Regions from separate parts of the Paenibacillus amylolyticus genome, predicted to be linked through region 2. Evidence: riboswitches for the same ligand, from Rfam matches in the RefSeq annotation. Region 2 holds a riboswitch; the other holds the start of a gene.

Region 1 (5,176 bases), 2.3 Mb from region 2:
CATCATTTTGGTACCTAACCAGACAAAGAGCATGGTGGATAAGCCTATGGTGATGGTGGCCCATTTGCCATACTGGGTAAAAAACTGCAAAATTTCTTGCCCTGTAGCGAAGCCGGCTCCGACAACCGTTCCGATGTATGTAAATGCGATCTGCAGCACCCGAAATGCCTGTTTCATGTGTTTCCCCTCTCAGGCCCCTGTATAGTTTGGACATGCGGGTACCATGGTACAAGGTATGCTTGACCCACGAAAGTCATGACAATCGATAATGAGCTTTGGCTTGAAATGCGTCTCAAGGACAGCGCCCAGGCAATTTCGCTTGAACTTATAGATAGATATATGATACTTTTACCTCATAGGATAGGCTTGGGAGGTCAAATCATGGAATTATTGAAACAACGAATATTACAAGAAGGTGTGGTTATCTCGGATCAAGTATTAAAGCTGGATGGTCTGTTGAACCACCAGATTGATCCTGCATTAACGATGGAGATGGGACGTGAGTTTGCTGCCCGTTTTCGTGAAAGTGGAGTAACTCGGGTAATCACGGTAGAATCCTCAGGGATTCCGGTTGCTTTTGCAGCAGCCTATGAACTTGGGGTGCCCCTTGTATTCGCCCGTCGCAAAAAAACACTTCTGGCTGATCCTGATGCTTACTGTGAACGTGTACCGTCCTTTACCAAAGGAATTGTAACTGACATTATGGTATCCCGCGAGTTCATTCATGAGAATGACCGCATTTTGTTCATTGATGATATCATTGCCAATGGAGATGCCGCTCGTGGCGTCATCAAAATTATCGAGCGTTCCGGTGCGGAACTCGTCGGATTCGGCGTTGTGGTCGAGAAAAGTTTTCAGGCGGGGGCACGCACGATTCGTGAACAGGGTATTCCGGTGGAAGCCTTGGTACGCATTCGTTCCCTGAACGATGGAACAGTACAATTTGACGATAACGAAATGTGACATTTTAAAGGAATAGGGCCTATTTTTTGAACTATGCCTTTGCATGACCGCCGATTTCATTTATAATGGGGTTATGTTAGGGAGAGGAGGCAACACCATGGGGAACCAACCGGCAACAGAACAATTTTTTAATGATAAGCTGGCGGAATCGAAAGTTCATTTTGAACGTGCCCTGGATTGTAAACATACGGAATTCGATGACCTTTATCCCTATATGATTGAACATCCTCAATTTTTCTGGTACAAACGCTATGTTGCCTGGTCAGAATTACTGACGATTGTAGGCTTGTGCGAAGAGTTGTCCTTCTCTTGGAAAGAACAATTTACACCGCATCAAGTGGAGTACCTTGAAGAACGTGTGATGTCCGCCAAAGTGCTTGATTTTTGGTTCGAGAAGAACGACAGCAAAGAGCACGCGCAGCGGTAACTTTCAGTCGGGACATAATTTCGAATGACATGACAGTCCAATACAGTCACGTGAGACCTAAATGACTTTTCATTTAGGTCTCTTTTTGTAAATAAATTTGAAATATAGGAGCCATGAAGATGATTAGTGATACAGAATTGGACGCCCTGCGTCTGTCAGGTGAGAAAGTTAGAGTCGTACGGGACGAGCTGGAATCGAACGACGTGAAGGGCATTGTGGTTGCCTGGGATGGCGAGCAGGTACTTATCCGTCGTCAGAATCGACGTGTCGTTAAGCTGGACCGAGGTTACAGCTATCAGCTGTTCAGCGAGCCGCGCCAGAGTCCACTTAGTGAGTAACAGCTTATAATTATGGCAGAGCCATGAGCGTTAAATGTTTGGAATTACCATGATTTCTTGGCATAATTGGCTCACTCGGGAGAGAAGATAGGTACAGTGAGGAAGATCTGTAACTATAGCCGAGAGGGTGTGCTACAAGCCATGACATTGATGAATGATAAAGTTCATGCCTACAAGGATCAGATTGGAGCATTAAGCGATGTGCTGCCAGGTGTGGTGAAGTCGTATCATGAGTTTACCGGAGAATGCTTCCAACCTGGCGTGATTGATGCGAAGACAAAACAGCTAATTGCACTTGGCATTGGATTATTCGCCAACAATGAGGTATGTACTTTCTACCATGTAGAAGAAGCCCGTGCCAAGGGAGCAACAGATCAGGAGATTATGGAGACCGTAGCCGTGGCTGGAGCTGTTGGTGGAGGACATGCCCTGTCTCAGGGTGCGATGCGAGTGCAGAAGGCGCTGCATTAGTAAGCAATGCAACATACATTTTTAAGTGCAAAAAAGGCATCCGGTTAATAACCGATGCCTTTTTGTATGTGAATCACATTTTACCTAACATTTTATCATACATAAACTGTCCAGTTACCCGACGTGCTGTTACATAACGATCATTGAAGTATGGATTCGATAACTTCGTGATGCTTACACCTTTACTGCTGGAGGCATGAGCGAATTGTCCGCCGCCGATATATACACCTGTATGTGAAATGCCTTTGCCTGTTGTATTAAAGAACACCAGATCACCTGTCCGAACATTGCTCTTGGATACGGGAGTACCTGCTTTGGCTTGCTGCTGCGAAGTACGTGGTAATTCAATGCTGTATTTGTTGAAAAGATATCTCATAAAACCAGAACAGTCGAAGCCGGCTACAGTTGTGCCACCCCATTTGTAAGGAATACCTGTCATGTTGTTCACTACGGAGTTGATACTGCTTGCCTCTGTGCTTGTTGCCCCGGATGTAAATAATACAGCTGCTCCAAAAATGGAGATAATCAGTTTTTTCAAAATCAATGTTCTCCCTTCGATGCCTACGGAGTTAGCTAAGGGTTCGGTAGAAGGTTCCCTATATTTCCTATGTATAAGAATAATTCACCCAAATTGGTTCCCCCGTTTTCAAACATGAAACTCGGCAATGAATAATTAAGTTTTTGTAACTATTTGAAACTATATTGCATAAATGCGTAATTGTCAAACCCATTTAAAACCCTTCGTAATACCTCAATGTTAGCGGAATTAAGGTTTTTATATGAAAGAAGGGATCAAGTTTGGGTATCATTCATGACAAAAACGTCATTATTGGTTCGTTTAAGACGAATTTGGATAAATAAATAGGTTTGTCATGAGTTAAAAGGACTATCCCGTTATGTAGAATTAGAGAGATTATATTCATTAAGTTGCATATATTGACAAAAATCGATTTTTTGCATATTATCTGATTATCCAATCCACATATTGGATGAAAATTGATTTTATTATGCGATAAATACAAATAAAGGAGGTTTGGGGCGTATATCATACGTAAAGTAGAAGTGGAAGATTTATAAAAACGAACATAGGAGAGTGTTACATTTGAAAGCGAAGAAAATAATTACTTTTGTCCTGGCATGTACGATGGTGTTCTCAGTAGTTGGAATGGCAGTTCTCCCTGTAGGGACGGTATCTGCTGCAGATGCGTCGGGTACTACAGCGAGTATTTCTGATATTTTTAAGAACCAGCTGCCGGATGGAGGTTGGAGAAAAGATTATAAACAGACAAGTGGAGAGTGGGCAAAGTCCACGATAGACAACAAGGCTACATACTCAGAAATTAGAAGATTGGCGAAGGAATTTAAAAAGACAAATGATCCGCGTTACTCCACAGCTGCAATCAAAGGAATTAACTTTTTGATCAACATGCAGTATTCAAACGGCGGATGGCCACAAGTTTACCAAAGCTCCGGATACCACAAGCACATCACTTACAATGATGATGCCATGATTAATGTAATGATCATGCTGGATGAAGTAGCAGCACGCAAAGGTGATTTCTCATTTATCGACAGTACACTTGCTAACCGCAGTAAAAATTCAGTTGCCAAAGGTGTGGAGGCGATTCTGAATACACAGGTCGTTTCAGGTGGTAAGCTGACAGCATGGGGACAACAACATGATTCCAGCTCTCTTAAACCAGCGAGCGCAAGAATCTACGAAGTGCCATCGCTGACAGCTGGAGAGAGTGTAACGATTGTTAAATTTCTGAAAACCAGACCTGCTAACGCTAAAATTACCGCATCCATTAAAGGAGCGGAGGCTTGGTTTAACAAAGTGAAAATTACGGGTTACAAGTATGAAAGAGCTAATGGAGATAGTAAAATTATCGCTGATTCCAAAGCTGCACCAATTTGGGCACGCTTCTATGAGATCGGAACGGATAAACCAATCTTTATTGGTCGTGACGGGGTAGTTAAATACAAATTAAGTGATATTGATAAAGAAAGAAGAGGCGGTTATGCATGGTATGGCAACTGGCCTTCCAAGCTGTAATTTGTAGTATGCTTCCGTATTAATGAACCAAACTATTAGCAGCAGTTAAAGGTAAAGCCCGAATCGACATGGACGTCTGATTCGGGCTTTATTGTTATTATTTTCAGTGTTGACATGATAGATTACGCATGATATATTATTTCTTGTCGCCGATATGGATGACGGAGATACAATATGCGGTCGTGGCGGAATTGGCAGACGCGCACGGTTCAGGTCCGTGTGGGCTAACCCCCGTGGAGGTTCGAGTCCTCTCGACCGCATCTAAAAAAAAGACTCCTTAAGCTAACGCTTAAGGAGTCTTTTTTTGCATTTTTTGATATAACACTAACTTTAGTGATGAGTATCCAAGAGGTTAGTGCTTAGCTGCACGTACAGCAAATGTCTTCCATCAGCCATACGGAACGTTTATTGTGCTGCGGTAACATTAACGCTGTCAATATTCGGTCCTTCCGATCCGGTGGTAACCACTTTCAATGTATTGGTCCCCGTGTTCATGGGGACCTGTATTGTTTTTTCAACCCAAGTGGACCAGCTTCCCGTAGCCGGAAAGGGCTCGTTGCTAATGACTTTGGTTCCGTTCACAAAAATGTCGAGGTTCCGAGTGCCGCTTTCCAGCGCATAACGAAACTTTACGTTTTTGGTACCTGTTGTCGTGTTATTAATGCCGTTCCATTGAATGGCCGAACCAGTCATCGCATTGAAGTTAACATACCCGGACCCAGTGTAACCGGTGTAGATTGTTTCAATGGCAGCTTCCGTAAGTGACGTTCCGGTCTCGGCTTCATACGTCGTGCCACTGCCTGTATTCCCGCCGCTATTTCCGCCAGTAACGTTGGCAACAAACGTTGTTACGCTCTGAGGCGGGAGCTGTGCCGTGAAGGCTCCATTGGATACGTTAAGCGAGGTTCCGCTTGCCAGATT
Region 2 (5,176 bases):
GCAAGGAGGACGATACTGTTCTGAGTGAGTTATGCGAACGTTTTATGGATCGCAAGTTATATAAGTATGTAGAGCTTGAACAGGTCGACTTGACAATGATGGAAGAGATTCGGGAAGCTTTTGTACAGGCTGGCCTCGATCCCGAATATGATCTTGAAATTGATTTTCCTTCGGATAATCCGTATGATGTGTTTCGTCCGGATGAATCCACAGATAAGCAGATTCTTCTTCTGGATCGACAGGACAATTTACGTGAGTTGTCAGAAGTATCTGACATTGTCCGTTCCATCAGTGGGCTTCACCGAGGGAAACATCATTTGTATTACCCGCAAAACAAGGTGGATGCGATTATTCACGAATTACCGTCACATATACGCCCCTATTTCTTGTAATCATGTGGGTATAATCCGATGAAGAATTTCGATATCAAAACACTTTCTAAAAGAGCTATTTTCCATGATACAGTAATCTGCTTTAATGGGGAGTATATGTAGATCGACATAATTTTGTAAATGCAAGCAGGCAGAATGAGCACAATTAGCAATATATAGATCAGAATATCCGTATATCTTCTATATATTGTAGTTGTGAAGAAACAAACGTAATGATGTAATACACAGATTACCCAAAATGTTTTATGTATGAGTCATTGAATTATTGAATTTTACAAATTGGATTTTGAAAAAAAAAGATAGTCGTTATTTCGACATGAAGGGAGATACAGACATGATGCTGTTCGACACACATACACATCTGGATGCACCACAATTCGACGAGGACCGCGAGGACATGATTCAGCGTGCTGTGGATGCAGGAGTTGGTCGCATGATCAACATTGGCTTTAACCGGGAGACAATTCCAACCACAATGAAACTCGCTGAAACATATGACTTTATATATGCAGCTGTAGGGTGGCATCCTGTAGATGCGATCACAATGCAGGAGGGCGATTTGGAGTGGATTGCATCTTTATGCAAGCATGAAAAAGTGGTTGCGATCGGTGAGATTGGATTGGATTATCACTGGGATACTTCACCAAAAGAAATACAGCATCGCGTATTACGACAACAAATTGCTTTGGCGCGTGAAGTGAACATGCCAATTGTCATCCATAATCGGGATGCGCATGAGGATATCATAAGAATTTTGCGTGAAGAGAAGGCGGGTGAAGTTGGTGGTGTGATGCACTCGTTCTCGGGCAGCTGGGAAACAGCAAAAAGTTGCCTCGATATGGGCTTCCATCTCTCCTTCGGAGGACCGATCACATTCAAAAATGCAAAGCAACCCAAAGAGGTGCTGGAGAAGGTTCCTATGGACCGGTTTTTCATTGAAACAGATGCTCCATATTTGACACCGCACCCTTATCGTGGGAAGCGAAATGAGACAGCGCATGTACGTCTGGTTGCAGAGGCAGCTGCGGAAATTAAAGGCATTTCGGTGGAGGAAATTGCTGCAATAACAACCAAAAATGCCATGGAACGATTTGGGATTCGTTAAAAAAACGAGCAAATGAGGTGAAAAAGGCAGGTAAGCGGAGGTAATTTGCCCTTTGATCCAAATAAATCAAGAATATTACAATATTTTAACCAAATATTCAGAAAAACGTACTTGATCAACGCTTTACAACATGCATCAAAACAGGATATCATCTTTTCAGTGAATTGTTGTGCGGAAAATTGGACAGATGTTCGGGGGATGAACAAAGGGACACTTTCCGATGAAACAACATTACTTTCATGAATCAGTCTCGCTGAGTCTCCGTTAACGGAGAGCGGGGGAACCAATAGGGCTTAAACATCGGTGTATTTGGCCGATGCGCAACGTTCGCTGACCCAAAAGCAGCGAAGGGAACTGCGAAGCCGTATTTGATTTCTTCTTTGGGTCTCGGGGTGAATTCAAGGGCGTCCGCCATGAGCGGGTGACCCAAGATAGGGCGGCTCTCTTTCGCCCGAACCCGACAGCTAACCTCGCAAGCGGAAAAAGAGAGGCAACCTCGTGCATGAATTTCCGATATTCAGAATCATTCGGAAGCCACGAAAGAGTTCCTCTTACACTCTTTCTTTGGCTTTTTTGTTTTTGAATAAAAGAAATATTGTCATCATACGGTAGGTATTCAGGAGGATGACATCATGTTGCGAAGATTGATTCATGGTGCAGAACCGGATTATGTTGGTCCAATCTGTGTTCTGTAGAAAATTTGGTATAGTCACGTCAAAGACATCATGCATTACTTTAGACGGCGAGGCTATGAAGGAGGACGGAGAAGTGGGCACATTCCAACCAGAAGAGACCCATGAGTCACGATCATCCAGTAAGTCTTTCGCGTTGCGGTGGAAGCATGAGAACATGCGTCAAATGGCATTGATCGCGATTTTCTCAATTGCGCTTACAATCATGATCTTGTTAGTCGTTTACGGTCAGGCCGGGAAACAAATTTCGCTGGTTATTGATGGCAAAGCTCAGGTGGTAGAGACTCGTACAGGAATGCTTCAGGAAATGCTGGAGGAGCAGTCGATCACAGTCAGCCCTCACGATAAGGTATCCATGTCCATGAATGGGGCGATTACAGATGGAGACCGAATCGTTATTGAGCGGGCCGTTCCAGTTAACATTACGGCAGACGGAGACACCAAGACTCTGTATACAACCGATTCATCGGTAGAAGATGCAATTCAAAAATCAGGTATTCAAGTTGAAAGTAATGATAAAGTGTATCCGGCGCTTGGAACTGCTATCAAAGCGGAGATGAAGATCCGTGTAGTGCGCGTAACAAAGCGTACAGTGGATGTAGAGCAACCGATCGCTTACAAAGTCATTAAAACGGCTGACCCTAGCTTGTACAAAGGTGATAACCGTGTCGTTGTGAACGGCAAAGAAGGCACAATTGTACAGCATATCGAAAAGGTATTTCAGGATGGAGAATTGGTCTCCAAAAAAATGGTCGGCAAATCTGTCGCTAATAATCGTGTAGATAAAGTGATCGCTGTCGGCACCAAAGCAAAACCGGTCGTGAAAGAACCTGAGATTCAGACCGTATCGGCTCAAACTTCAACAACCAAAAAGGCTACAACAACGAACTCGAAGAAAACATCTGCCTCGGGCAGCAAAGTGATTACCGTATCCGGGACTTCTTTTAAATACTCCAAAGTACTTAAAAATGTATCCATGACTGCCTACTCTTCCGAAGAGCCTGGCATTGGAACTAAAACAGCTTCCGGTACTCGTGTAACGGAAGGACGCACCATTGCGGTTGATCCCAAAGTCATTCCAATTGGCTGGTGGGTATATATCGAAGGTCTGGGATTCCGTCGTGCGGAAGATACAGGCGGTGCCATTAAAGGCAACAAAATTGATGTGTATTATGACAGTGTGAAGCATGCCCTGAATTTTGGACGTAAGAAAGGCAAGACGGTCTACGTGATCGGTCCGGTGAAGCCGGAAGCGAACTAAAATCGTTTTACTTTGAAATGGGAATGCTATAAAATAGTTGCATGAATGATTCATGCGGAATATGCGGCGGAGGAGTCTGAATTCAGTCTCCCCCGCCGTTTGGCAGAGAAGAGGATATTCCTCTTCTTTTTGCGTTAGAAAGGAAGAAATGGAACATGATAAAAGAAGTCATTGTGGTGGAAGGCCGTGACGATACGGTAGCTATCCGTCGGGCCGTGGAGGCCGATACCATAGAAACAGGTGGATCAGCTATCAACCAACGCATTCTGAAGCGGATTGCGCTTGCTCAGGAGAGACGGGGAGTCATTATACTGACAGATCCGGATCATGCTGGCGAACGCATTCGAAAAATTATTGCGAACAAGGTGCCAGGTTGCAAGCATGCCTTCATTCCGGAAGCCGATGCAACGCGCAAAGGGGACATTGGGGTGGAGAATGCCTCACCAGAGGCGATCCGTCATGCTCTGGCGCGCGTACATACTTCATACGAAGGTGCTCCGAGCCTGATCGATTGGGAGGACCTGATCGCGGCAGGACTTATCGTGCATCCGCAGGCTGCTGCACGTCGCATGGAGATGGGCAATCTGCTAGGCATCGGTTATTGTAACGGGAAGCAGTTCCACAAACGTCTCAGTGTATTTCAGATTACACGGGAAGAATTCTCTACAGCATTAGCGCAAATTGAACGTGAAGGATTGTGAGCATATGAAGAACATGGAAGAGACGATTGAAATTGCAACGCCCAAGCGTACGAAAGAGATTATTCAAAGACACGGATTCTCATTTAAGAAAAGTCTGGGTCAGAACTTTCTGATCGATCAAAATATACTGAACAAAATCGTTAATGCAGCCGATCTGGACGAGTCTAAGGGCGCACTGGAGATCGGGCCGGGTATTGGAGCCCTCACGGAGCGACTGGCTCGGGTAGCCGGTCCCGTCACAGCCGTAGAGATTGACCAGCGCTTGATCCCAATCCTGGGAGAAGTGATGCAGCCTTATTCGAATGTACGTGTTCATCATGGGGATGTGTTGAAGCTTGATCTGGCTGAGTTGTTTAATACGGATTTTGCATCCGTGGACAAAGTCAGTGTCGTAGCTAACCTGCCTTATTATGTAACGACTCCAATCATGATGAAACTGCTGGAAGAGAAGCTGCCGGTAGACAGCATTGTTGTCATGATCCAAAAAGAAGTGGCTGAACGCATGGCTGCTGCACCTGGATCAAAAGACTATGGCAGTCTGAGCATCGCAGTTCAGTACTACAGTATGCCGGAACTTGTGTGTATTGTGCCTCCTACGGTCTTCATTCCGCAACCTAATGTGGAATCAGCTGTCATTAAGCTGAAGGTGCGTGAGCAGCCACCAGTGGAGATTCCGGATGAAGCACACTACTTCGAAGTGGTACAGGCTTCTTTTGCTCAGCGGAGAAAAACAATCTCAAACAACTTGAAGGCACGTTTCTTCACAAAGGAGAACCGGGAACAGGCAGACATTCTGCTGGAGCAGGCAGGTATTCAACCGTCCCGGCGTGGAGAGACATTGAGTCTGCAAGAGTATGCCACACTCAGCACCGTAATGTGGGAAGCAGGGGTACGTGCAGCGCTGTAAAATTTGAATGAACCAAACCGGGTCTCTGCCCATACGATGGGGTAGAGGTGATTACGTTGATGAATATCGGAGACTTGGTCGTTCGGAAGTCATACGGCGGCGATGTGACTTTTCGGGT

Evidence for each region. A riboswitch is a leader RNA that binds a small molecule or an ion and turns the genes downstream of it on or off. The one in region 2 is predicted to bind cyclic di-AMP.
Region 1: another riboswitch for cyclic di-AMP. It lies ahead of V6668_RS10600 (C40 family peptidase); the one in region 2 lies ahead of V6668_RS00150 (3D domain-containing protein).

Annotation. Positions count from the first base shown of each region.
Region 1 is NZ_CP145892.1:2,328,692-2,333,867, forward strand. Features, by position in the region: gene V6668_RS10575 (hypothetical protein) at 1-177, opposite strand, end outside; gene V6668_RS10580 (xanthine phosphoribosyltransferase) at 382-963, shown strand; gene V6668_RS10585 (hypothetical protein) at 1,061-1,390, shown strand; gene V6668_RS10590 (hypothetical protein) at 1,510-1,728, shown strand; gene V6668_RS10595 (carboxymuconolactone decarboxylase family protein) at 1,870-2,199, shown strand; gene V6668_RS10600 (C40 family peptidase) at 2,273-2,737, opposite strand; cyclic di-AMP (ydaO/yuaA leader) riboswitch at 2,743-2,874, opposite strand; gene pelA (pectate lyase) at 3,293-4,255, shown strand; tRNA gene V6668_RS10610 (tRNA-Leu) at 4,432-4,515, shown strand; gene V6668_RS10615 (carbohydrate-binding protein) at 4,661-5,176, opposite strand, start outside.
Region 2 is NZ_CP145892.1:31,155-36,330, forward strand. Features, by position in the region: gene V6668_RS00140 (HD domain-containing protein) at 1-392, shown strand, start outside; gene V6668_RS00145 (TatD family hydrolase) at 727-1,497, shown strand; cyclic di-AMP (ydaO/yuaA leader) riboswitch at 1,739-1,992, shown strand; gene V6668_RS00150 (3D domain-containing protein) at 2,266-3,450, shown strand; gene rnmV (ribonuclease M5) at 3,606-4,151, shown strand; gene rsmA (16S rRNA (adenine(1518)-N(6)/adenine(1519)-N(6))-dimethyltransferase RsmA) at 4,156-5,058, shown strand; gene yabG (sporulation peptidase YabG) at 5,118-5,176, shown strand, end outside.